Regions from separate parts of the Comamonas humi genome, predicted to be linked through region 1. Evidence: predicted binding sites of a transcription regulator. Region 1 holds the regulator's gene; each other region holds the start of a gene.
What was found. Region 1 encodes sigma-54, which starts transcription at its own class of promoters, with help from an activator protein. Its sites were predicted from a motif close to TGGCANGNAANCTGCTTT; they were not measured.

Region 1 (5,349 bases):
GCAAGCTGGCGTTCTTCCGCCAGAAGCGCGACACCCTGCCGGGCGCGCCCGCCGAGTACATCGAGGGCGAAGGCGACGTCATCACCTACGACGGCCGCGACGACACCGTGCACCTGAACCGCCGTGCCGAGCTGCGGCGCTACCGCGAAACCGCGCTGACCGACCAGGTCAGCGGCTCGGTCATCGTCTACAACAACCTGAGCGACACCTTCACCGTCAACGGCCAGAAGACCGCGCAGGCCAGCGACACCAAGCCGGGCGCCGCCAAGGGCGGCCGGGTGCGCGTGATGCTGTCGCCCAAGGACCCGCAGGGCGGCAGCGGCAACGGAGCCAAGCCCGCCACGCCGCCCGCTTCCGGGGCCGGCACCGAGCTGCGGCCCAGCCAACAGCTGAACGAAGGAAGCAAGTGACCGCGGCCGAGCCTGTCAGCACCATCGCGGTGCGCGAATTGGCCACGGGCAGCGACCAGAGCTGCCTCGAAGTGCGCCACCTGCAGAAGTCCTACGGCAGCCGCAAGGTGGTCAAGGACGTGTCGCTGTCCGTGCGCAAGGGCGAGGTCGTCGGCCTGCTGGGCCCCAACGGCGCGGGCAAGACCACGTCGTTCTACATGATCGTCGGCCTGGTGCGCAGCGACGCGGGCGATATCCTGATCGACGGCCACTCGGTGGCCAACATGCCCATCCACCAGCGCTCGCAGCTCGGCCTGTCGTACCTGCCGCAGGAAGCCTCGATCTTCCGCAAGCTCAGCGTCGAGGACAACGTGCGCGGCGTGCTCGAGCTGCAGCGCGACGAGGCGGGCCGCCCGCTGGCGCGCAGCGAGATCGAGCGCCGCCTGACCTCGCTGCTGCAGGAGCTGCGCGTGGAGCACCTGCGCGAATCGCCGGCCCTGGCGCTGTCCGGCGGCGAGCGCCGGCGCGTGGAAATCGCCCGGGCGCTGGCCACGCAGCCGCGCTTCATCCTGCTGGACGAGCCCTTCGCCGGCATCGACCCGATCGCGGTGATCGAGATCCAGCGCATCGTCGGCTTCCTGAAGGACCGCGGCATCGGCGTGCTCATCACCGACCACAACGTGCGCGAGACCCTGGGCATCTGCGACCACGCCTGCATCATCAGCGACGGCCGGGTGCTGGCGCAGGGCACGCCGCAGGAGATCGTCGAGAACGCCGACGTGCGCCGGGTGTACCTGGGCGAACACTTCCGCATGTGACTCCCGAACAGGTCTTCGAGTCGTGTCCATGATGCCCGGCCTGTCGCTCAAGGTTTCGCAGAGCCTGACGCTGACCCCCCAATTGCAGCAATCCATTCGGCTGCTGCAGCTGTCCACCCAGGAGCTGCAGCAGGAAGTGGAGCAGATGCTCGACGAAAACCCGTTCCTGGAGCGGGCCGAAGACGAGGCCGATGCACCCGCCGAGCGCGAGCCGGCAGCGAACGAGGCTGCTTCTGATTTTGTAGCTGATGGCGCTTATGAATCAAGCGCCACAGCCGAATTTGATACAGAACCCGTGGCCGAGGTCAGCGCCGAGGCCCTGCCCTGGGAAGGCGACGACGGCCGCGATACCGCCGCCGAGGACTGGGGCGGCGACATGCCGGCGCGCGGCGCCGGCACCGACGACGAGGACTATTCGGCCCTCGACCACACCCACGCCCACGAGTCGCTGCAGGACGTGCTGCACCGCCAGGCGCTGGCGCTGCGGCTGTCGGCCGAGGATCGGGCGGCGCTGTACTTTTTGATCGAATCGCTCACCGACGATGGCTACCTCGAGGAGTCGCTTGCCGAGCTGGCCGAAGGCCTGGTCGACGCCAGCGATGCCGAGGCGCTGGACGAGGCGCTGCACCACCTGACGGTGGCGCTGCGCCTGCTGCAGAGCCTGGACCCGGTGGGCGTGGGCGCGCGCAACCTGCAGGAATGCCTGGTGCTGCAGCTCAAGGCGCTGCAGCGCGCGCAGGCCGGGCCCGCCGAGGCGCTGGAGACGGCCCTGCTGGTCTGCCACGAATCGCTCGACCTGCTGGCGCGCCGCGACGTGCGCAAGCTGGTGCAGCTCACCGGCTGCAAGGAGGCCGCGGTGCGCGAGGCCATGGCGCTGATCGCCGGGCTGGAGCCGCGCCCGGGCCGCCCCTATGCCAACGTGGAGCGCAACGTGATCGTGCCCGACGTGATCGTGCGCCCGGCCGCGGCCACGCGCGCCGGCCAGCCGCAGTGGCGGGTGCAGCTCAACCCCGAGGTGATGCCCAAGCTGCGCGTGCACGACGTCTACGCCAGCGCGCTGCGCGGCCACAAGGGCGGCCATGCCGGCATGCAGCAGCGCTTGCAGGAGGCGCGCTGGTTCATCAAGAACATCCAGCAGCGCTTCGACACCATCCTGCGCGTGTCGCAGGCCATCGTCGAGCGGCAGAAGAACTTCTTCGTGCACGGCGAGCTGGCCATGCGGCCCATGGTGCTGCGCGAGATCGCCGACGAGCTGGGCCTGCACGAATCGACCATCAGCCGCGTGACCACCGCCAAGTACATGGCCACGCCGCAGGGCACCTTCGAGCTGAAATACTTCTTCGGCTCGGGCCTGGGCACCGAGACCGGCGGCAGCGCGTCGAGCACGGCGGTCAAGGCGCTGATCAAGCAGCTGCTCGACGCCGAGAGCCCGGCCAAGCCGCTGTCGGACAGCAAGATCGCCGAGCTGCTGCAGCAGCAGGGCATCGAATGCGCCCGCCGCACCGTGGCCAAGTACCGCGAGGCGCTGCGGATTCCGCCCGCCAACCTGCGCAAGGCGCTGTAGCGCGCATCCGCGACAGCTCCGCGTTTACCCTAGTCCCATCGGACGATTCCCGGCTCTCCACCCGCTTCGAGAATGGGTTTCACTCGCCGCACCGTGTGCGGCTTCTCGACATTGGAAGAGGGATCCGAAGGAATGCAAGCAAGAAACAAGGGAACAGCGGCTGCGCTGTGCATGGGCCTGCTGGCGGCAGGCGCCGCGATGGCCAAGGTGCCGGCCGCCGAGGCGGATCGCCTGGGCAAGGACCTGACCTGCACCGGCGCGACCAAGGCCGGCAATGCCGACGGCAGCATCCCTGCCTTCACCGGCAAGATCCTGGGCGTGCCGCCCGGCGTGCAGTTCACCAAGTCGGTCGGCCAGTTCCAGCCCGACATCTATGCCGGCGAAAAGCCGCTGTTCGAGATCACGGCCGCCAACATGGCCCAGTACGCGGACAAGCTCAGCGAAGGCCAGAAGGCGCTGCTCGCCAAGTTCCCGGCCAGCATGCGCCTGCCGGTCTATCCCGGCCACCGCGATTTCCGCTACGACGATGCCGTCTGCGCCGTCGCCAAGCGCAATGCCACCGAGGCCGAGGTGGTCAGCGATGGCTACGGGGTCAAGGGCTTCATGGGCGCGCTGCCCTTTCCCTTCCCCAAGACCGGGGCTGAACTGCTCTGGAACACCATGATGCCCAGCCGCGCGTATACCGAGGAGGTGCTGCGCGATCTGGCCATCGTCAGCCCCAACGGCAGCACCGCCTGGGGACGCACCAACTACGTGCAGCTGAGCAACTACGACAGCCCCGCCAACCTGGGCAAGCCCGGCACCGCCACCGGCGACTACTACGCCTGGGTGACGAACTACACGCAGCTGCCCGAGCGCGAGAAAGGCAGCGTGGTGCTGTCCATCGAGCCCATGAATTTCGGCTCCCACAAGCGCCTGGCCTGGAACTACGATTCCGGCACCCGCCGCGTGCGCCAGCTGCCCGAGTTCGGCTTCGACCAGCCGTTGCCAGGCTCCAGCGGCAAGGTGCCGATCGACGCCGAGCGCCTGTTCAATGGCTCGCCCGAGCGCTACGAATGGAGCCTGCAGGGCAAGCGCGAGATGTTCATCCCCGCGAACACCTTCCGCCTGCACCAGCCGATCAAGTACGCCGACCTGCTCAAGACCGGCCACCTGAACCCCGACTACCGCCGCTACGAGCTGCGCCGCGTCTGGGTGCTGGAAGGCAAGCTCAAGTCCGGCTACCGCCACGTGTACTCCAAGCGCATGCTCTACATCGACGAGGACACCGGCCACGCCGTCTCCAGCGACTTCTACGATGCCCGCGGCCAGCTGTGGCAGTACGGCGAGATCAACTACTACTACGCCTTCGACACCAAGAAGTGGCACTCGGGCACCGGGGTCTATCACGACCTGAGCAATGGCTCGTACGTGGCGATGAACCTGTTCCAGGAACGCGGCAAGGCCCCGATCCTGGACAAGGGCGACCTCAAGCCCAGCCAGTTCACGCCCGAGGCCATCCGCAACCTGGGCAACTGACGGAGTCAGGTCACAGCGCCATCTGCTGCCCGGCCTGCAGCATGGCGTCGCGGAACTCCTGCGTCAGCGCCGACAGGTAGCCCTGCTCGCGCCACAGCAGCGCGAGGTCGTGCTGCCAGCGCATGCCTTCTCCGGGCAGGCCCACCAGCCCGGCGCCCTCGGGCTGGGCCAGCGTGTGCAGCGGCAGCATGCCGATCAGGTCGCTGTGGCGCATCAGTTCGGTGAAGGCCAGTTGCGAGCCATTGCTCTCGACCGCGATGCGTGGCGGCGGCAGGCCCAGGTGTACGAAGCGCTGGTTCAGCCACTGGCGCAGGTAGATGGAGCTGGCCGGCATGATCCAGCGCTCGCGCGCCAGGTCGGCAAAGCCGCGCAGCCCGTCCAGGCGCGGGTGGCTGGCGCTGACCACGATCTGCACCTGCAGCGCGCCGATGGGCGCGACCGCGATGCCGGTGGGAATCTCGTCCGGGATCGACGCGCACACCAGGTCGACCTCGCCGGTCTGCAGCTGGGCCAGCAGGTGCGGGCTCAGGCTGGTGGAGATCGAGAAGGTGGCCAGCGGGCGTGACGCCAGAAAGCGGCGCATCACCGGCGACACCAGGCTGGGCAGCAGGTGTGGCAGCGTGGCCAGCCGCACCTTGCCGGCGCGCGCGGCGTGCATGTCGCCCATCTCGGCGTGCATGGCGTCCAGCGTGATCGAGATGTTCTGCGCATACCGGGCAAAGGTCTGGCCCAGCTCGGTCAGCCTCACGCCCTGACGCGAGCGGTCGAACAGCTTGAGCCCGGTCTCGGCCTCAAGCCGGGCCAGGGTCTTGGTCAGGGTCGACTGCGACACGCCCAGCTCGGCGGCCGCCTGGTTCAGGCTGGGAAAGCGGGTGACCGCCTGGAAGGTCTGCAGGTCTTCAATGCGCATGGTGGTAGCCCGGATATTCTCACAAGGCATTGCTGTGTCCACTTGTGGGAATTACCAAGGCGGGATGTCTTTCCTACACTGAAAAAAGCCCCAACAGCCGCGAACCAGCGGCAAGGCCATTCTTCAGGAGACACCATGCAACCACAGGGA
Region 2 (5,349 bases), on a different contig from region 1:
CCCGCCCACCAGCGTGCCGTTGATGCGGATGAACTGCAGGTCGCGGCCGATGTTCCATTCGACCAGGTCGCTCAGCTCGCGCGCATCCCAGCGCTTGACGGTTTCCTGGATGTGCGCGGCCAGGAACTGCGAGATATCGGGCGCCAGCCCCTGCACCCAGAGTTCCATGCGCTGGTTCAGCGAGCGGCGCAGCGCCTCGTCGCCGGCCAGCGAGCGGCCCAGCCACAGGCCCATGGCGCGCACGTTGCGCGCCAGCATCGAGTTCTCGCTCGCCAGGTCGCGCTGCAGGCCGGCGCGCAGGCTCTGCCACAGCGCCTGCACGTAGGCTCCCACCTGCGGATCGTGCTGCAGGTAGCGGCGCAGTTCCTCGCCCTTGGCCAGCCACGCCGGGTCGTTCGCGAGGCGGTCCACCCATTCGTGCATGCTGGCGTCGAACTTGGCGCGCAGCAGGTGCTGCGGGTTGTCGGCGATGGCTTCGAGCAGCGATTCCAGCGCACTGGCCACCATGTCCGAGCCCTTGCCGCTGAGCCAGTCGGTGGGCAGCATCTTTTCCTTCCACGGGTGCTCGGTCTTGAGCCAGTGGGCGATGGTCTGGGCGATCAGCGTGCGGGTCTCGGCCTCGTGCAGCAGTTCCATGAGTTTGCCCAGCGCCTGCTCCAGCAGCACCTGATGACGGCCGTCCTGGGTCAGCGCGGCCAGCACTTTCGAGAGGGTCTGCGACAGGTCCATCTGCCCGAGCAGGGTGCGCAGCGCGGTCTTGATGAAGCGCTCGACCTGCTGGTCCTGCGCCGTGTCGAGCGCGGCCGCGGCCAGCCGCGCCACCTGGTGGCCCAGCAGCTCGGCGTTGGCGGGGCTCTTGAGCCACTGCGCCAACTTGTCGGCCGGGCTGTGCTGGCGGATGAGGCGCACCAGCGAGTCGGCGTCGAGGAACTTGTCGCGCACGAAGGTGGCGAGGTTCTCGCCGATACGGTCCTTGTTGCGCGGGATGATGGCCGTGTGCCGCTGTATCCAGGGGATGGGGATGTGGCGGAACAGCGCCGCCACCGCGAACCAGTCGGCCAGCGCGCCGACCATGGCCGCCTCGGCCACGGCCTTGGTGCAGCGCAGGGCCAGTTGCCACGACGGCGCCTGCACGCCGGGCTGCGGCAGCAGCCAGCTCACGCCGAGGAAGAGCGCGGCCGCGGCCAGCAGCAGCAACAGCGGCACGCGCTTGGCGCGGCGCAACAGGGTTTGTTGTTCGGCGGTCAGCATGCCGCCACTATAGGCCAGCAAAAACAATAGCTGCCAGCGCTTGCTACATATGCACTTCAATGCCTTTCATATTTGAAAGCATTGCACAGCAAGCGCCAGCAGCTATCCATTTATCAGGCCAGCGCCTCGGCCGGGCCGAAGAACTCGTAGCGCACCTGCTTGTCGGGCACGCCCAGGTTCCTGAGCGAGCGCTTGAGCACATGCATGAACGGACGCGGGCCGAGGAAGTAGACGTCGGCATCGCGCGAGGCCGGCAGCCATTGGCCCAGGCGCTCTTCGGTCAGGTAGCCTTCGGCGTCGACCTGGTCCTCGGGCACGGCGCGGTCGTAGCAGTAGTAGCGCGTGAGCTGCGGGTGCTCGGCGGCCAACTGGTCGATGCGCTCGCGGAAGGCATGGACCGAGCGCTCGCGCGCGCAGTGGATGAAGGTCACGGGCCGCTTGGCCGCCAGGGCCGTGGCCAGCATGGGCAGCGTGGGCGTGATGCCGACGCCGCCGCTGATCAGCACCAGCGGCTTGTCGCTGTCCTGCAGCGTGAAGTGGCCGGCCGGAGGAAAGAGCTGCAGCGTGCCGCCCACCTGCACCTGGTCGTGCAAAAAGTTGGACACCTTGCCGCCCGCCTCGCGCTTGACGCTGATGCGCAGGCTGCGGCCGTTGGCCGGCGCCGACAGCGAATAGTTGCGGCGCTGCTCCTCGCCGTCCACCACCGCGCGCAGGCCGATGTACTGGCCCGGCAGGTGGGCGATCACCGTGCCGCCGTCGGCGGGCACCAGGTAGAACGAGGTGATCTCGGCGCTTTCCTGCACCTTCTTCTCGACGGTGAAGGCGCGCTCGCCGCGCCAGCCGCCCTCGGCCTCGGCCGTGCGGTCATAGACGCTGCGCTCGGCGGCGATCAGGATGTCGGCCAGCTGCTGGTAGGCCGCGCCCCAGGCGGCCAGCACCTCGTCGGTGGCGATCTCTGCGCCCAGCACCTCACGGATGGCGCGCAGCAAACAGGCGCCGACGATGGGATAGTGCTCGGCCTGCACCTGCAGCGCCACGTGCTTGTTCACGATCTGCGCGGGCAGGTCGCCCAGGGCTTCGAGTTTGTCGATGTGCTTGGCGTACATCAGCACGCTGAAGGCCAGCGCGCGCGGCTGGGCGCCGCTTTGCTGGTGGGCCTGGTTGAACAGCGGACGCACCTCGGGGTGCTCGCCCAGCATGGTGTTGTAGAAATGGGTGATCAGCGCCTCGCCGCCGGTCTCGAGCAGCGGTACGGTGGATTTGACGATGGCGCGTTGTTGGTCGGTCAGCACAGAAAAGCTCCTTGCGGTCAATGGACTCTCTTTCCTTACTGCAAGCCCCGTGCCAGGATGCCGCCGCTTGCAGATCAATCACTTGCAAGGTAACGAGTCAAATCAACCCATTTAAAATGCAGTCCTTCTGACTCAAACAAAGTCAAAATGACCACATCCGCCATGCTGCATGCACTGGTTCCGCTGGTGGCCGACCTGGCGCAGGACCTGCCCGAGCGCGAGCGCTTCCGCCGCCTGCTGGCCGCGCTGCGCGCCGTGCTGCCGGCCGACGCCGCGGCGCTGCTGCGGCTGGACGGCGAATGGCTGCGCCCCGTGGCCATCGACGGCCTGGTGCCCGACACGCTGGGCCGGCGCTTTCGCCTCGCCGAGCACCCGCGCTTCGCCCAACTGCTGGCGGCCGGCCAGGCCATGCGCTTCGCGCCCGACAGCCCGCTGCCCGACCCGTACGACGGCCTCATCGCCCAGCCCGATGCCGTGCTGCACGTGCACGACTGCATGGGCTGCGTGCTGCATGCCGGCGGCCTGCCCTGGGGGCTGCTGACGCTGGATGCGCTCGACGCCGGCCGCTTTGCCGACCCGGCCTCGCTGGCCGCGCTGCAGGCCTTCAGCAACCTGGCGGCCGCCACCGTCACCACGGCCGAGCGCCTGCGCGCGCTGGCGCAGGCCCGCCCCGCGCCGGCGCCCGAACCCTCGCCGGCCGGCCTGCGCCCGCTGCTGGGCCACAGCCCGGCCATGCGCCAGCTGCAGAAGGACATCGCGCTCGTGGCCGCCAGCGAGCTGAGCGTGCTCATCAGCGGCGAGACCGGCACCGGCAAGGAGCTGGTCGCCCAGGCGGTGCACGCGCAGTCGGCGCGCGCCGGCCGGCCGCTGGTCAGCATCAACTGCGCGGCCCTGCCCGACAACCTGGTCGAGAGCGAGCTGTTCGGCCATGTGCGCGGCGCCTTCACCGGCGCACTGGCCGAGCGGCGCGGCAAGTTCGAGCAGGCGCACCAGGGCACGCTGTTCCTCGACGAGGTGGGCGAGCTCTCGCTGCCGGTGCAGGCCAAGCTGCTGCGCGTGCTGCAAAGCGGCCAGCTGCAGCGCCTGGGCTCGGACCGCGAGCACCACGTGGACGTGCGCGTGATCGCCGCCACCAACCGCGACCTCGCCGCCGAGGTGCAGGCCGGCCGCATGCGCGCCGACTTCTACCACCGCCTCAGCGTCTACCCGCTGACCGTGCCGCCGCTGCGCGAGCGCGACAGCGACGTGCTGCTGCTGGCCGGCTTCTTTCTGGAGGACAACCGCTCGCGCCTGCAGCTCGGCGGTCTGCGGCTCGATGCCGCCGCGCAGGCCGCGCTGCTGGCCCAGCCCTGGCCGGGCAATGTGCGCGAGCTGGAGCACCTGCTGAGCCGCGGCGTGCTCAAGGCGCTGAGCCGGGCGCCGCACGGCCCGTCCACACGGCCGCGCATCGTCACGCTGGGCCTGGGCGACCTGTGGGATGCGCTCCCTTCCGCCGCGGCTGCGCCGCTGGCGGCTCCCGTACCCGAGGCCGCGCCGCAGCAGGGCCTGCGCGAGGCCGTCGATACCTATGAGCGCGGCCTGGTCGAGGCCAGCCTGCAGCGCCATGCCGGCAACTGGGCGGCGGCCGCGCGCGAGCTGCGCCTGGACCGCGCCAACCTGCAGCGCCTGGCGCGGCGCCTGGGCATCACGCCGCCGGGGCCGCGCAAATCCGGGACAATGGCGCCTTTGCCCAACGGAGAACCCCGAGCATGACCGACACCGCCGAGCGCCCCGAACTGCCCGACCACCTGAGCATCGACCCCAGGAGCCCGCACCACGTGGCCGCCGTGTTCGAGCACGACATCGGCATCCGCTTCAACGGCAAGGAGCGCTTCGACGTGGAGGAATACTGCGTCAGCGAAGGCTGGGTCAAGGTGCCCGCCGGCAAGACCCTGGACCGCAAGGGCCGCCCGCTGCTGATCAAGCTCAAGGGCACGGTCGAGGCGTATTACCGCTGACCGGCCCCCGCATCATGGGGCTCAGCGCCCCTTGATGCCCAGCAGCTCGACCTCGAAGTTCAGCGTGGCGTTGGGCGGGATCACGCCGCCGGCGCCGCGGCTGCCGTAGGCGATGGCCGGCGGGCAGGTAAGCTTGGCCTTGCCGCCCACCTTCATCTTCTGCACGCCCTCGGTCCAGCAGGCGATCACGCCCGACAGCGGAAACTCGATGGGCTGGCCGCGCGCGATCGAGCTGTCGAACTCCTTGCCCGATTCGGGGAACCAGCCGCGGTAGTGCACCTTCACGGTATCGCTGGCCTTGGGGCTGTCGCCCGTGCCGTCCTTCAGGCTTTCATAGACCAGGCCGCTGGCGGTCTTGACGGGTTCGGCGGCATGGGCCGTGCCGGCCAGCAGCGCGCAGGCCGCGAGGGCGAATAGGGTTTTGCTCATTTCTTGGATTCCTGTTGCATCAAGCCTTGGCGATGGTGTCGAGCGCGGTGCGCAACTGGCCGACGGTGCGCTCCACGTTGTGCCATTTCTCCAGCCCGAACAGGCCGATGCGGAAGGTCTTGAAATCTGGTCCTTCGTCGCACTGCAACGGCACGCCGGCGGCGGTCTGCAGGCCCACGTCGAGGAATTTCTTGCCGCTCTGGATGCCGGGATCGATGGTGTAGCTCACCACCACACCGGGCGCCTTCCAGCCTTCGGCGGCCACGCTAGGGAAGCCGCGCGACTCGAGCAGCGCGCGCACCTGGGCACCCAGGGCCATCTGCTCCTCGCGCACCTTGGCGAACCCGTACTCGCGGGTCTCCAGCATCACGTCGCGCAGG
Region 3 (5,349 bases), on a different contig from region 1:
GCAGCAGCGATGCGTAGATGTGCGGCGAGCTGCCCGAGCCGAAGGTGGCGTAGCTCAGCTGGCCAGGTTTGCGCCTGGCCAGCTCGACCAGATCGGCCAGCGTGCCCAATTCCAGCTTGGAGGGGTGCACGACCAGCACATTGGGCACGACGGAAACGATGCCCAGCGTCAGGAAATCACGCGTGGGGCTGGAGCGCAGGTTGGGGTATAGCAGCGGATTGATGGCCTGCATGCCCACGGTGTTGAGCAGCACCGTATTGCCGTCCGGCGGGGCATCGGCGACCAGCTGGGTGCCGATGTTGCCACCCGCGCCGGGCTTGTTCTCCACGATCACGTTCTGGTCCAGCTCCCTGGCCAGATGCACGGCAGCCAGCCGGGCGGAGAAATCGCCCGGGCCGCCTGGCGCAAAGGGCACGACGATGCGCAGCGTCCTGTCCGGGCTGGCGCGTGCCAGCGTGTGTGCGCCCCAGAGGGTCAGGCCCATGCCCGTCAAGGCGGATCGGCGGTTCAGCGGCATCCTGGTGTCTCCTGTTGTTGGTGTGGCGAGACTCCAATGTGTTCAAAAATGCTATAACCGTCAAAGACGAAAATTTGATGGTAGATATCAATTTGAGTTATGCCAATGCGGACGGAAACCCTCTCGGCCCGCAAACACCTGCTTTCCCATGTCCATAGACCTGCGCAACCTGCAATGCTTTCTGGCCGTCTGCGCGGCCGGCTCGATCTCGAAGGCCGCCCAGGCCATGTACATTGCCCAGCCCGCCATGAGCATGCACATCAAGGGGCTGGAGGAGAACCTGGGGTTGCGGCTGTTCGAGCGCACGGCGCAGGGCGTCAGGCCCACGGCCGCCGGGCTCCGCCTGGAAAAGCACGCACTGGCGCTGCTGGCGCAGTTCGATACCGCGCTGGACGATGTACGGCGCATGGATGCCACTCCCAGCGGCCCGCTGAACGTGGGCCTGCCGCAGTCCATGGCCAAGCTGCTGACGGTTCCGCTGGTGACTGGCACGCTCGCGCGGTGGCCGCAGGTGCGGCTGCAGGTGGCGGAGCTGAGTACCGGCTACATCCCCCAGTTGCTGCTGCAGGGGCAGATCGATATAGGCATCACTTTCCAGAAGCACGACAGCAGCGGCCTGGTCCATGAGCCGCTGGCCGACGAAGCCCTGGTGCTGATCGCACCGCCGGGCCGCCTGGTGCCCAGAAGCGGCGATGCCCAGGTACTGCCCAAGGTGCGCTTCGGCACGCTGGCGCGCTATCCGCTGATACTGCCGGCGCCCGAGCATGGGCTGCGTATCCTGCTCGACAGGCTGTCCGCCGCGCACCGCCTGCAACTGGTGCCGGTGGCGGAGGTGAATGCCATCCACCAGATCATCGACCTGGTGGCGGGCGGCGTGGGCTGCAGCCTGCTGTCCTATGCCTCGGTGTTCCAGGAGATCCAGAGCGGCAAGCTGTCGGCGGCCGAGATCACCCAGCCTGCCTTGTCGCGCCCCGTCTACATGGTCCGCCGTTCCACCGATACCCCCAGCATGGCGGAGTCAAGCGTCTGCAACCTGCTCAGGGCCATTGCGGCCGAACTGATCGGCAATGGCAGCTGGCCCGCCCAGGGGATGCAGGAGCTGCCGTAGGGCTTACCAGTTGGCCTCGCGCTCGGGGGTGGCGCTGATGCGGTGGATGGACAGGTCCGCGCCGTTGTATTCCTCTTCCAGGCTCAGGCGCAGGCCCACCGTGGCCTTGAGCGCCCCATAGACCAGAGCGCCGCCCAAGGTGGCCCAGAGTACGCCGATCAGCGTGCCAATGATCTGCGCGCCCAGGTGTACGCCGCCCAGCCCGCCCAGCGCCTGTGCACCAAAAATGCCCGCCGCGATGCCGCCCCAGGTGCCGCACAGGCCATGCAGCGGCCACACGCCCAGCACGTCGTCGATCTTCCATTTGTTCTGGGTGAGCGTGAACATGAACACGAAGATGGCGCCGGCCACCGCACCCACCACCAATGCACCAAGCGGGTGCATCAGGTCCGAGCCCGCGCACACCGCCACCAGGCCCGCCAGCGGACCGTTGTGCACGAAGCCTGGGTCGTTCTTGCCCAGCAGCAGCGCGGCCAGCGTGCCGCCCACCATGGCCATGAGCGAATTCACCGCCACCAGGCCGGAAATCTTGTCCAGCGTCTGCGCGCTCATCACATTGAAGCCGAACCAGCCCACCGTGAGGATCCACGCCCCGAGGGCCAGAAAGGGAATGCTCGATGGCGGATGCGCCGAAATCCCCCCGCCCTGGCGGTAGCGGTTGCTGCGCGCGCCCAGCAGCACCACGGCACCCAGGGCGATCCAGCCGCCCACGGCATGCACCACCACGCTGCCGGCGAAATCGTGGAACTCGGCGCCGGTCAGCGACTGGATCCAGGCCTGCACGCCGAAATGCTGGTTCCAGGCAATGCCCTCGAAGAAGGGGTAGACGAAGCCCACGATCACGGCTGTGGCGATCAGCTGCGGCCAGAATTTGGCCCGCTCGGCAATACCACCCGAGATGATGGCGGGGATGGCCGCGGCGAACGTGAGCAGGAAGAAGAACTTGACCAGCGCATAGCCATTCTGTGAGGCCAGTTGTTCGGCGCCCACGAAAAAGCCGGTGCCATAGGCCACCGCGTAGCCGACCACGAAATAGACCACGGTGGAGACCGAGAAGTCGACCAGGATCTTCACCAGCGCATTGACCTGGTTCTTGCGGCGCACGGTGCCCAGTTCCAAAAAGGCGAAACCCGCGTGCATGGCCAGGACCATGACCGCGCCCATCAAAATGAACAGGGCATCGGCGCCCTGTTTTAGTGCTTCCATGAAAGCGCTCCCTTGGGAAATTGCTGTGGTTTGGTGCGAAATTGCGCAGATGTCACGCAACGCACTAAAAGCAAGCAATATCCGCGCCAGCTTGGGGCTGGTGGGCGCTGGGGTACTCTTGGCGTGCCCCAGCATGGGGCGGTTCAGGTTCCTGCGAAGTCCACGGGCACGTGTATCAGCGGGGCGGGCGGTCCGCCGGCTGGTTGAAGAGGGCGTTGAGCTCTGTGCCAGAGGCCGCATCGGCAAAGCCATCGAACGTCCCATGCTCCGCGATCGAGCGTGCCGCATTGAGGAAGCCACCCCAGGCTGCGCGCGCCAAGGCGCCGCCGACGCTGACGCGCCTTACGCCAAGGCCGGCCAGGTCCTGGAGGGTCAGGTCGCTGGCCCAGCCGATCAGCACGTTGACCGGCCTGGGTGCGACCGCTGCAACCACGGCACTGATCTGCTCGCGCGTCCTGATGCCGGGTGCGTACAGGCAATCCGCTCCGGCATCCGCATAGGCCTGCAGGCGCAGTATGGTGTCGTCGAGGTCGGGGCGGCCCACGAAGAAGTTCTCTGCGCGCCCGATCAGCAGGGTGTCTCCGCCAGCCGCGTCAATCGCCGCGCGGGCCGCCCGCATCCGCTGGACCGACTCGGCAATGCCGCGTAGGGGCGCTTGCGGATCGCCGGTGGAATCCTCGATGGAGATGCCTGCCACGCCGGTCTCGACCGCCAGCCGCACGCTCTCGGCTACGCCTTCGGGCGTGCCTGCGAAGCCGCTCTCGAAGTCAGCGTTGATGGGCAGGTCGGTGGCTTCGGCCATGTAGCGCATGTGCGCCAGGGTTTCGGCGCGCGACAGCTGCCCGTCTGCACGCGCACACGACCAGGCGTGGCCCGAGCTGGTGGTCGCCAGGGCCTTGAACCCCAGCCCCGCCAGAACGCGGGCGCTGCCCGCATCCCACGGATTTGGCAGCACGAAGCAGCCCGACTGGTGCATTTCGCGGAAGATGGCACGCTTTTGAGAAACACTGCGATGGGTCATGGAGCCTCCTGGAAGACTGGGATGCTAACCCCGGGCCTGGATGCAGTCTTGCGCCCGGCGATCCCATCCGGCATGCATGCCCTACATGAGCAAGGCGCGCAGCAGGATGCCCGGTGCATCCAGCGGGCCCAGCGTGCGGCGTGTCAGCAGGCTGCCGCCTTGCTGCGCGCGTACCTTGGCCAGCATGGCCAGGCCGCCTTGCACCACCAGCCGTAGCTCCCAGCCGCTGCGCCCGGGCACGGTATGCACCAGCGGCGCGCCGCTGTGCATCAGCGCGTCGGCCCATTGCAGCACGTCGGCGATCAGCGCCTGCATGGCGGGCGAAGGCCGCTGCGCCTGCATGTCGGCCAGCGCCACGCCGAAGCGCTCGCGGTCGGCGTCGCACAGGTAGTAGCGCTGGCGCGGGATGTCCACGCTCAGGTCCTGCCAGAAGTTGATGAGCTGCAGCGCGCTGCAGATGGCGTCGCTCTGCGCCAGCGATTGCGCATCGGCAATGCCGTAGAGGTGCAGCAGCAGGCGCCCCACCGGGTTGGCCGAGCGGCGGCAGTAGTCCAGCAGTTCCGCGCGGTCGCGGTAGGTGGCGCCGGCCTCGGTGCGGGCGATGTCCTGCATGAAGGCGCTGAGCAGGTCGTCCAGCAGCGCCACCGGCAGGCCGAACTGGCGAATCATCGCGGCCAGCGGCACGAACACCGCATCCCACGGCGACTGCGGAGTCTGCCCGGCGGCCACGCGCGCCAGCTCGTCGCGGTAGCGCGATAGCTCGGCCAGCCGCTGTGCGGAGCCGGCATCGCCTTCGTCGGCGATATCGTCCGCTGTGCGGGCGAAGTGGTAGATGGCGGCGATGGGCGGGCGCAGGTGGGCGGGGCACAGCCACGAGGCGACCGGGAAATTCTCGTAGTGCTGGATGGGGGCGGATTCGTTCACAGCGCGGATGCTAGCGCCAAAAATGGCCGAACTGCCGCGGCAGCGGCCCGTGAGCATGTAGAATCGCCCGCTTGTCCGGCAGGACACGTTGCGCGGGTGGCGAAATTGGTAGACGCACCAGGTTTAGGTCCTGACGCCAGCAATGGTGTGGGGGTTCGAGTCCCCCCCCGCGCACCACCATCCATGAAAAACGCCACCCGGCAACGGGTGGCGTTTTTTTCTATTCTGTTTGTCAAAAAATATAGCTGCTAGCGCTTGCTGCATAAGCACTAGAGGCCAATTTCATCATAAATCACCAAAATTGGTCGGCGCATTGCGCTTGACCTGGGGTCGGTGCAGGCGGCGCTTGTTTTCCTTGCCCTTGGGCAGGTCGGGGGCGCGCTGCAGCTGGATGTTGGTGACCAGGCCGGTGCCGTGCGTGGCGTTGCTCATGCGCAGCTTGCCGCCCATGCGCTGCACGGTCTTGTCGACGATGGACAGGCCGAGGCCCGCGCCGGCCGCTGCGGTGCGGGCGGTGTCGCCGCGGAAGAAGGGCTTGGTCAGGTTGGCCAGTTGCTCGGGCAGCACGCCGCG
Region 4 (5,349 bases), on a different contig from region 1:
CCCTGCGACAGGCACTTGGAGACCTGCAGCATGCTCAGGCCCCCTTCGCCGGCGCCAGCAGGCGCGTCATGAAGCAGCTGTTGGGGTCGGGCTGGTAGCTGCCGAACGGGGCGCAAGGCTCGAAACCGTTGCGGGCATAGAAGCGGCGCGCAGGCACGAAGAACGCCTCGGTGCCGGTCTCCAGGCTGATGCGTTGCACGCCGTCGGCCAGCGCCTGCGCTGTCACATACTCCAGCACCTGCTGCGCCACGCTCGTGCCGCGGTACGCGGGGTTGACCCGCATGGTCTTGAGCTCCGCATGGGTCTCGTCCAGCTGCTTGAGGGCGCAGCTGCCCACCAGCGCCAGGCCTTCCTGCTGCGGCGCCCAGGCGGTCCAGAAGCGGATGCCGGGCCGACGCAGTTGCTCCACGTCCAGCGCATGCACGCTTTCGGGTGGCGAGATGCGGTGCATGTCGTCCAGATGCTCCTGCAGAAAGGCCACCACACGGGGATCGGTCGCCGGGTCGAGGGTGAAATGCAGCTTCATCGTTCCATCATCGCTTCAAAACAGGAAATAGCGCTGCGCCATGGGCAGGCTGGTGGCGGGCTCGCAGGTCAGCAGCTCGCCGTTGGCGCGCACCACATAGGTCTGGGCGTCCACCTCCATGTGCGGCGCCAGGTCGTTGTGGACCATGTGGCGCTTCTGCACGCCGCGTATGCCCTTGACGGCCGACAGCGGCTTGTGCAGGCCGAAGCGCTGGCCTATGCCCGCGGCCAGGCCGGCCTGCGAGACAAAGGTCAGCGAGGTTCTGGCGATAGCCCCGCCAAACGCCCCGAACATGGGCCGGTAGTGCACGGGCTGGGGCGTGGGGATGGAGGCATTCGGGTCGCCCATGGCGGCCATGGCGATGAAGCCGCCCTTGAGGATGCAACTGGGCTTGACGCCGAAGAAAGCCGGCTTCCAGACCACGATGTCGGCCCACTTGCCCACCTCCAGGCTGCCCACCTCGTGGCTGATGCCGTGGGCGATCGCGGGGTTGATGGTGTACTTGGCGATGTAGCGCTTGATGCGGAAGTTGTCGTTGCGCGAAGAATCACCAGGCGTCCCTCCGGGCCGCGTGTCCCCGGGCAGGGCGCCCCGCTGCTGCTTCATCTTGTGCGCGGTCTGCCAGGTGCGCAGTATCACTTCGCCCACGCGGCCCATGGCCTGGCTGTCGGAGCTGAACATGCTGATCGCGCCAATGTCGTGCAGGATGTCCTCGGCCGCGATGGTCTCCTTGCGGATGCGGCTTTCGGCAAAGGCCAGGTCTTCGGCGATGCCGGCATCCAGGTGGTGGCAGACCATGAGCATGTCCACATGCTCGTCCAGCGTGTTCACCGTGTAGGGGCGCGTGGGGTTGGTGGAGCTGGGCAGCACATTGGCCTCGCCCACCACCTTGAGGATGTCGGGCGCATGGCCGCCGCCTGCACCCTCGGTGTGGAAGGTGTGGATGGTGCGGCCCTTGAAGGCGGCCACCGTGTCCTCCACGAAGCCGCTTTCGTTGAGCGTGTCGGTGTGGATGGCGACCTGGGTGTCGGTGTCCTCGGCCACGGTGAGGCAGTTGTCGATGGCCGCCGGCGTGCTGCCCCAGTCCTCGTGCAGCTTGAGGCCGATGGCGCCGGCCGCGATCTGCTCGTGCAGGCCCTGGGGCTGGCTGGCGTTGCCCTTGCCCAGAAAGCCCAGGTTCATCGGAAAGGCGTCGGCCGCCTGCAGCATGCGCTCCAGGTTCCAGGGGCCGGGCGTGCAGGTGGTGGCGAAGGTGCCCGTGGCCGGGCCCGTGCCGCCGCCGATCATGGTGGTCACGCCGCTGGTCAGCGCTTCCTCGATCTGCTGCGGGGCGATGAAGTGGATGTGCGTGTCTATGCCGCCGGCCGTGACGATGCTGCCTTCGCAGCTGATGATCTCGGTGCCCGGGCCGATGACGATGTCCACGCCCGGCTGGGTGTCGGGATTGCCGGCCTTGCCGATGGCGGCGATGCGTCCGTCCTTCAGGCCTATGTCGGCCTTGACGATGCCCCAGTGGTCGATGATGAGGGCGTTGGTCAGCACCGTGTCCATGGCGCCCTGTTCGCGCGAACGCTGGCTTTGCGCCATGCCGTCGCGGATGGTCTTGCCGCCGCCGAACTTCACCTCCTCGCCATAGCCGCCCGCGGCCAGCGTGAAGTCGCGCTCCACCTCGAGGACGAGGTCGGTGTCGGCCAGCCGCACACGGTCGCCCACCGTGGGGCCGTAGGTCTCGGCGTAGGCGCGTTTGTCCATCGTGGCCATCAGAGTGCTCCCATCACCAGGCCGCGAAAGCCGTGGATCTGCCGGTCGCCGGCGATGTCGACCAGCTCCACCGTGCGCTGCTGGCCGGGCTCGAAGCGCACGGCCATGCCCGAGGCAATGTTCAGGCGCATGCCGCGCGCCGCATCGCGGTCGAAGGCCAGGCCGGCATTGGTCTCGGCAAAGTGGTAGTGCGAGCCGACCTGGATGGGCCGGTCGCTGGCGTTGTGCACCACCAGCGTCACGGTGCGGCGGCCGGGGTTGAGGGCATGCTCGCCCGCGTCGATGAACAGTTCACCAGGGATCATGGTGCACCCCGCATGCTTCGTGTGCGTCATAGGTTTCAAGCCAGGCGGGTCAGCAGGAAGGCGCCGAGCAGGGCCGTGGCCGCGCCGGCCAGCCGGGCCAGCCACTGGTGGCGCTGCACCACGGCGTGGCCCAGGGCCATGCCGGCGACATGCAGCGCGGCCGAGCCCAGCGCCATGCCGGCCAGCGCGCCCACGGCCGCCAGGCCGGTATCGCCCGCCAGCTCATAGCCGTGGGCCGCGCCGTGGAAGAACGCGAACACGCCCGCCAGCGCGGCGGCCAGCACCCAGGGCATGCGCTTTTGCACGGCCACCAGCAGGCCCAGCACCAGCACCGATGCGGCGATCATCGGCTCCACGCCCGGCACCCACAGGCCGGCAAAGCCGGCCAGCGCACCGGCCACCAGCAGCGCCACGAAGGCGGCCGGCGCGCGCCAGGCCGGGGTGACGGTCAACGCGCTCCACACGCCCAGCGCCAGCATCGCCGCCAGGTGGTCGAGCCCGGTGAATGGATGGGCCAGGCCCTGCACGAAGCTGTCCAGCAGGCCATGCGTGTGCGGGTGGCTGCCGCCATGGGCCAGCGCGGCCATGGGCAGGGCAGGCAGGGTGGCCAGGGCGATGGTTGTTATCTTTTTCATAGCTGTTTGCGCTTGATGGATAAGGGTTGGAGGCCAAAAAAGCTTCAGATGATCGGTTCGTGCACCGTGACCAGCTTGGTGCCGTCGGGGAAGGTGGCCTCGATCTGGATGTCCGGAATCATCTCGGCGATGCCGTCCATCACATCGGCGCGCGTGAGCACGGTGCGGCCTTCGCTCATCAGCTGGGCCACGGTTCGGCCGTCGCGCGCGCCCTCCATCACGTAGGCGCTGATCAGGGCCACGGCCTCGGGGTAGTTGAGCTTGAGCCCGCGCGCCTTGCGGCGCTCGGCCAGCAGGGCTGCGGTGAAGATCAGCAGCTTGTCTTTTTCGCGCGGTGTGAGTTCCATGGAAGCTCTCCGAAGCAATTGCCATGCCAGTGCGCCGGCCTGGTGCAAGCGGCGATGAGGGCGGACGGATGCGCGCTGGTGGTGCATGGGTGCCCGATCTGGTGAGGCTTGCCTCTCATTGGTGCATGCGCAACCGCATTTCGGTGCAGCGCCGGTGGCACGAAGCTTGCACGGCAGGGGCTTTCCAAAATAGGGGAGAGCGTTTGCGTATGCCGTTGAATCCACGCCTGGTGTGTTGCGGGTTGCCGTTGGTGCTGAGCCTGGCCGCTGCGGCGCAGGAGGCCCCCGCCGAGCTGCCCGCCACCACGGTCAAGGGCCAGGCGCTGGACGCCGCGCAGCAGCCGTTTTCGGTGACCACGCTGGGCGCCGACGAGGTGCGCGAGCAGCCCGTGCAGGAGGTCGAATCGCTGTGGAGCCGGGTGCCCGGCATGCATGTCAGCAACTACCAGCTCAACGGCGTGGCCAACAGCGTGGTGCTGCGCGGCTTTGCCGGCGGCGGCCATGGCGGCGACATCGCGGCCACGCTGGACGGCATCCCGCTGAACGAGGCCATGTCGCACGCCGACGGCTACTTCGACCTGAACGTGGTCGTGCCGCTGGAGCTGGAGCAGGTGGCCGTGCATCGCGGCCCCACTTCGGTGCTGCAGGGCAACTACAACCGAGCCGGGCTGATCGAGCTGCGCACGCGCCGCAGCGGCAGCTACCGCGACATCGGCGTGACGGCCGGCTCGCACGGCATGCTCGACACCCAGCTCGCGCTGGGCCAGGCGCTGGAGTCGGGCGACCAGATCAACCTCGCGGCCCAGCAGGTGCGCGGCGATGGCGTGCGGCCGGATGCGGGTTTTTCGCGCAGCACGCTCAGCGGCTACTGGAAGCACCGGCTGACGCCGCGGCTGGACCTGGCCCTGTCCGGCCGCTGGCACGAGGCGCGCGGCGACTCGCCCGGCTACCTGACCGAGGCACAGTGGCGGCAGGACCCGCAGGGCCAGGATCCCCGCGTGACAGGCGACGGCTCGCGCAAGCACTTCGGCACGCTGCGCCTCGATGCCGGCTACGACCTGGGCAGCGGCACCCGCCTGCTGGGCTTTGCCTATGGCACGCAGCAGGAGTTCACGCGCTGGTTCACCCGGCCGCGCCGCGGCAGCTGGATGCAGCGCGAGGAAGCCTACGACCGCAGCGTGCGCGGCGCGGGCCTGAACCTCGCCGGCAAGGCCGCGCTGGCGGGCGGCGCGCTGGACTGGATGCTGGGCATGGAACAGGTGCGCGAGTCCACCGACTACGGCTACTGGGATGGGCTGATCAATCGCCAGCACACCGGCGCGGCACTGGACGACCGCCGCACGCGGCTCGACAACACGGCGGCCTACGGCCAGGCCGGCTGGCAGGCCAACGATTGGCTGCATGCCACGGCTGCGCTGCGCTGGGACCGCTTCACGGGCCACTGCCGCCCGCTGGGGCCCGAGGCCGGCGACGACCCCTGCGGGCGCATGGCCAGCCGCAGCCATGCCAGCCCCAAGCTGGGCCTGCGGGCGCAGCTCGATGCGCGCACGGCGCTGCGGGCCAGCTGGGCCGAGGGCTTTGCGCTGCCCAGCGACTTTGCCAAGTACGCGCTGGGCGCGCGCGAGCTGGAATCCAACATCTTTCGCCAGGCCGAGCTGGGCCTGCAGTGGCAGCCCTCGGCGCAGTGGCTGGTGGATGCCGCCGTCTACCGCATCACGTCGAGCCAGGAAATCCGCAACACGGCGCCGGGCGAGTACGAGAACTTCGGCGCCACG

Region 2: a site for sigma-54 is predicted at 2,581-2,598, ahead of hmpA (NO-inducible flavohemoprotein). Genes of this name have one in related genera too.
Region 3: a site for sigma-54 is predicted at 2,903-2,920, ahead of ACYVKR_RS07185 (ammonium transporter). Genes of this name have one in related genera too.
Region 4: a site for sigma-54 is predicted at 3,586-3,603, ahead of ACYVKR_RS12715 (urease subunit gamma). Genes of this name have one in related genera too.

The regions. Positions count from the first base shown of each region.
Region 1 is NZ_BAAGSH010000005.1:67,559-72,907, forward strand. Features, by position in the region: gene lptA (LptA/OstA family protein) at 1-410, shown strand, start outside; gene lptB (LPS export ABC transporter ATP-binding protein) at 434-1,207, shown strand; gene ACYVKR_RS04660 (RNA polymerase factor sigma-54) at 1,236-2,771, shown strand; gene ACYVKR_RS04665 (DUF1329 domain-containing protein) at 2,904-4,289, shown strand; gene ACYVKR_RS04670 (LysR family transcriptional regulator) at 4,300-5,199, opposite strand; gene ACYVKR_RS04675 (tripartite tricarboxylate transporter substrate binding protein) at 5,335-5,349, shown strand, end outside.
Region 2 is NZ_BAAGSH010000014.1:24,430-29,778, forward strand. Features, by position in the region: gene ACYVKR_RS15520 (DUF445 domain-containing protein) at 1-1,251, opposite strand, end outside; gene hmpA (NO-inducible flavohemoprotein) at 1,365-2,543, opposite strand; gene norR (nitric oxide reductase transcriptional regulator NorR) at 2,691-4,295, shown strand; gene ACYVKR_RS15535 (DUF3297 family protein) at 4,292-4,540, shown strand; gene ACYVKR_RS15540 (FKBP-type peptidyl-prolyl cis-trans isomerase) at 4,562-4,969, opposite strand; gene ACYVKR_RS15545 (pyridoxal-phosphate-dependent aminotransferase family protein) at 4,989-5,349, opposite strand, start outside.
Region 3 is NZ_BAAGSH010000007.1:11,618-16,966, reverse strand. Features, by position in the region: gene ACYVKR_RS07195 (Bug family tripartite tricarboxylate transporter substrate binding protein) at 1-517, opposite strand, end outside; gene ACYVKR_RS07190 (LysR family transcriptional regulator) at 666-1,625, shown strand; gene ACYVKR_RS07185 (ammonium transporter) at 1,629-2,831, opposite strand; gene ACYVKR_RS07180 (isocitrate lyase/PEP mutase family protein) at 3,007-3,852, opposite strand; gene hpnC (phytoene/squalene synthase family protein) at 3,934-4,776, opposite strand; tRNA gene ACYVKR_RS07170 (tRNA-Leu) at 4,867-4,953, shown strand; gene ACYVKR_RS07165 (sensor histidine kinase) at 5,062-5,349, opposite strand, start outside.
Region 4 is NZ_BAAGSH010000010.1:8,233-13,581, reverse strand. Features, by position in the region: partial or broken gene ureE (urease accessory protein UreE) at 1-32, opposite strand, end outside; gene ACYVKR_RS12735 (GNAT family N-acetyltransferase) at 35-526, opposite strand; gene ureC (urease subunit alpha) at 542-2,287, opposite strand; gene ACYVKR_RS12725 (urease subunit beta) at 2,287-2,592, opposite strand; gene ACYVKR_RS12720 (HupE/UreJ family protein) at 2,628-3,227, opposite strand; gene ACYVKR_RS12715 (urease subunit gamma) at 3,272-3,574, opposite strand; gene ACYVKR_RS12710 (TonB-dependent receptor) at 3,784-5,349, shown strand, end outside.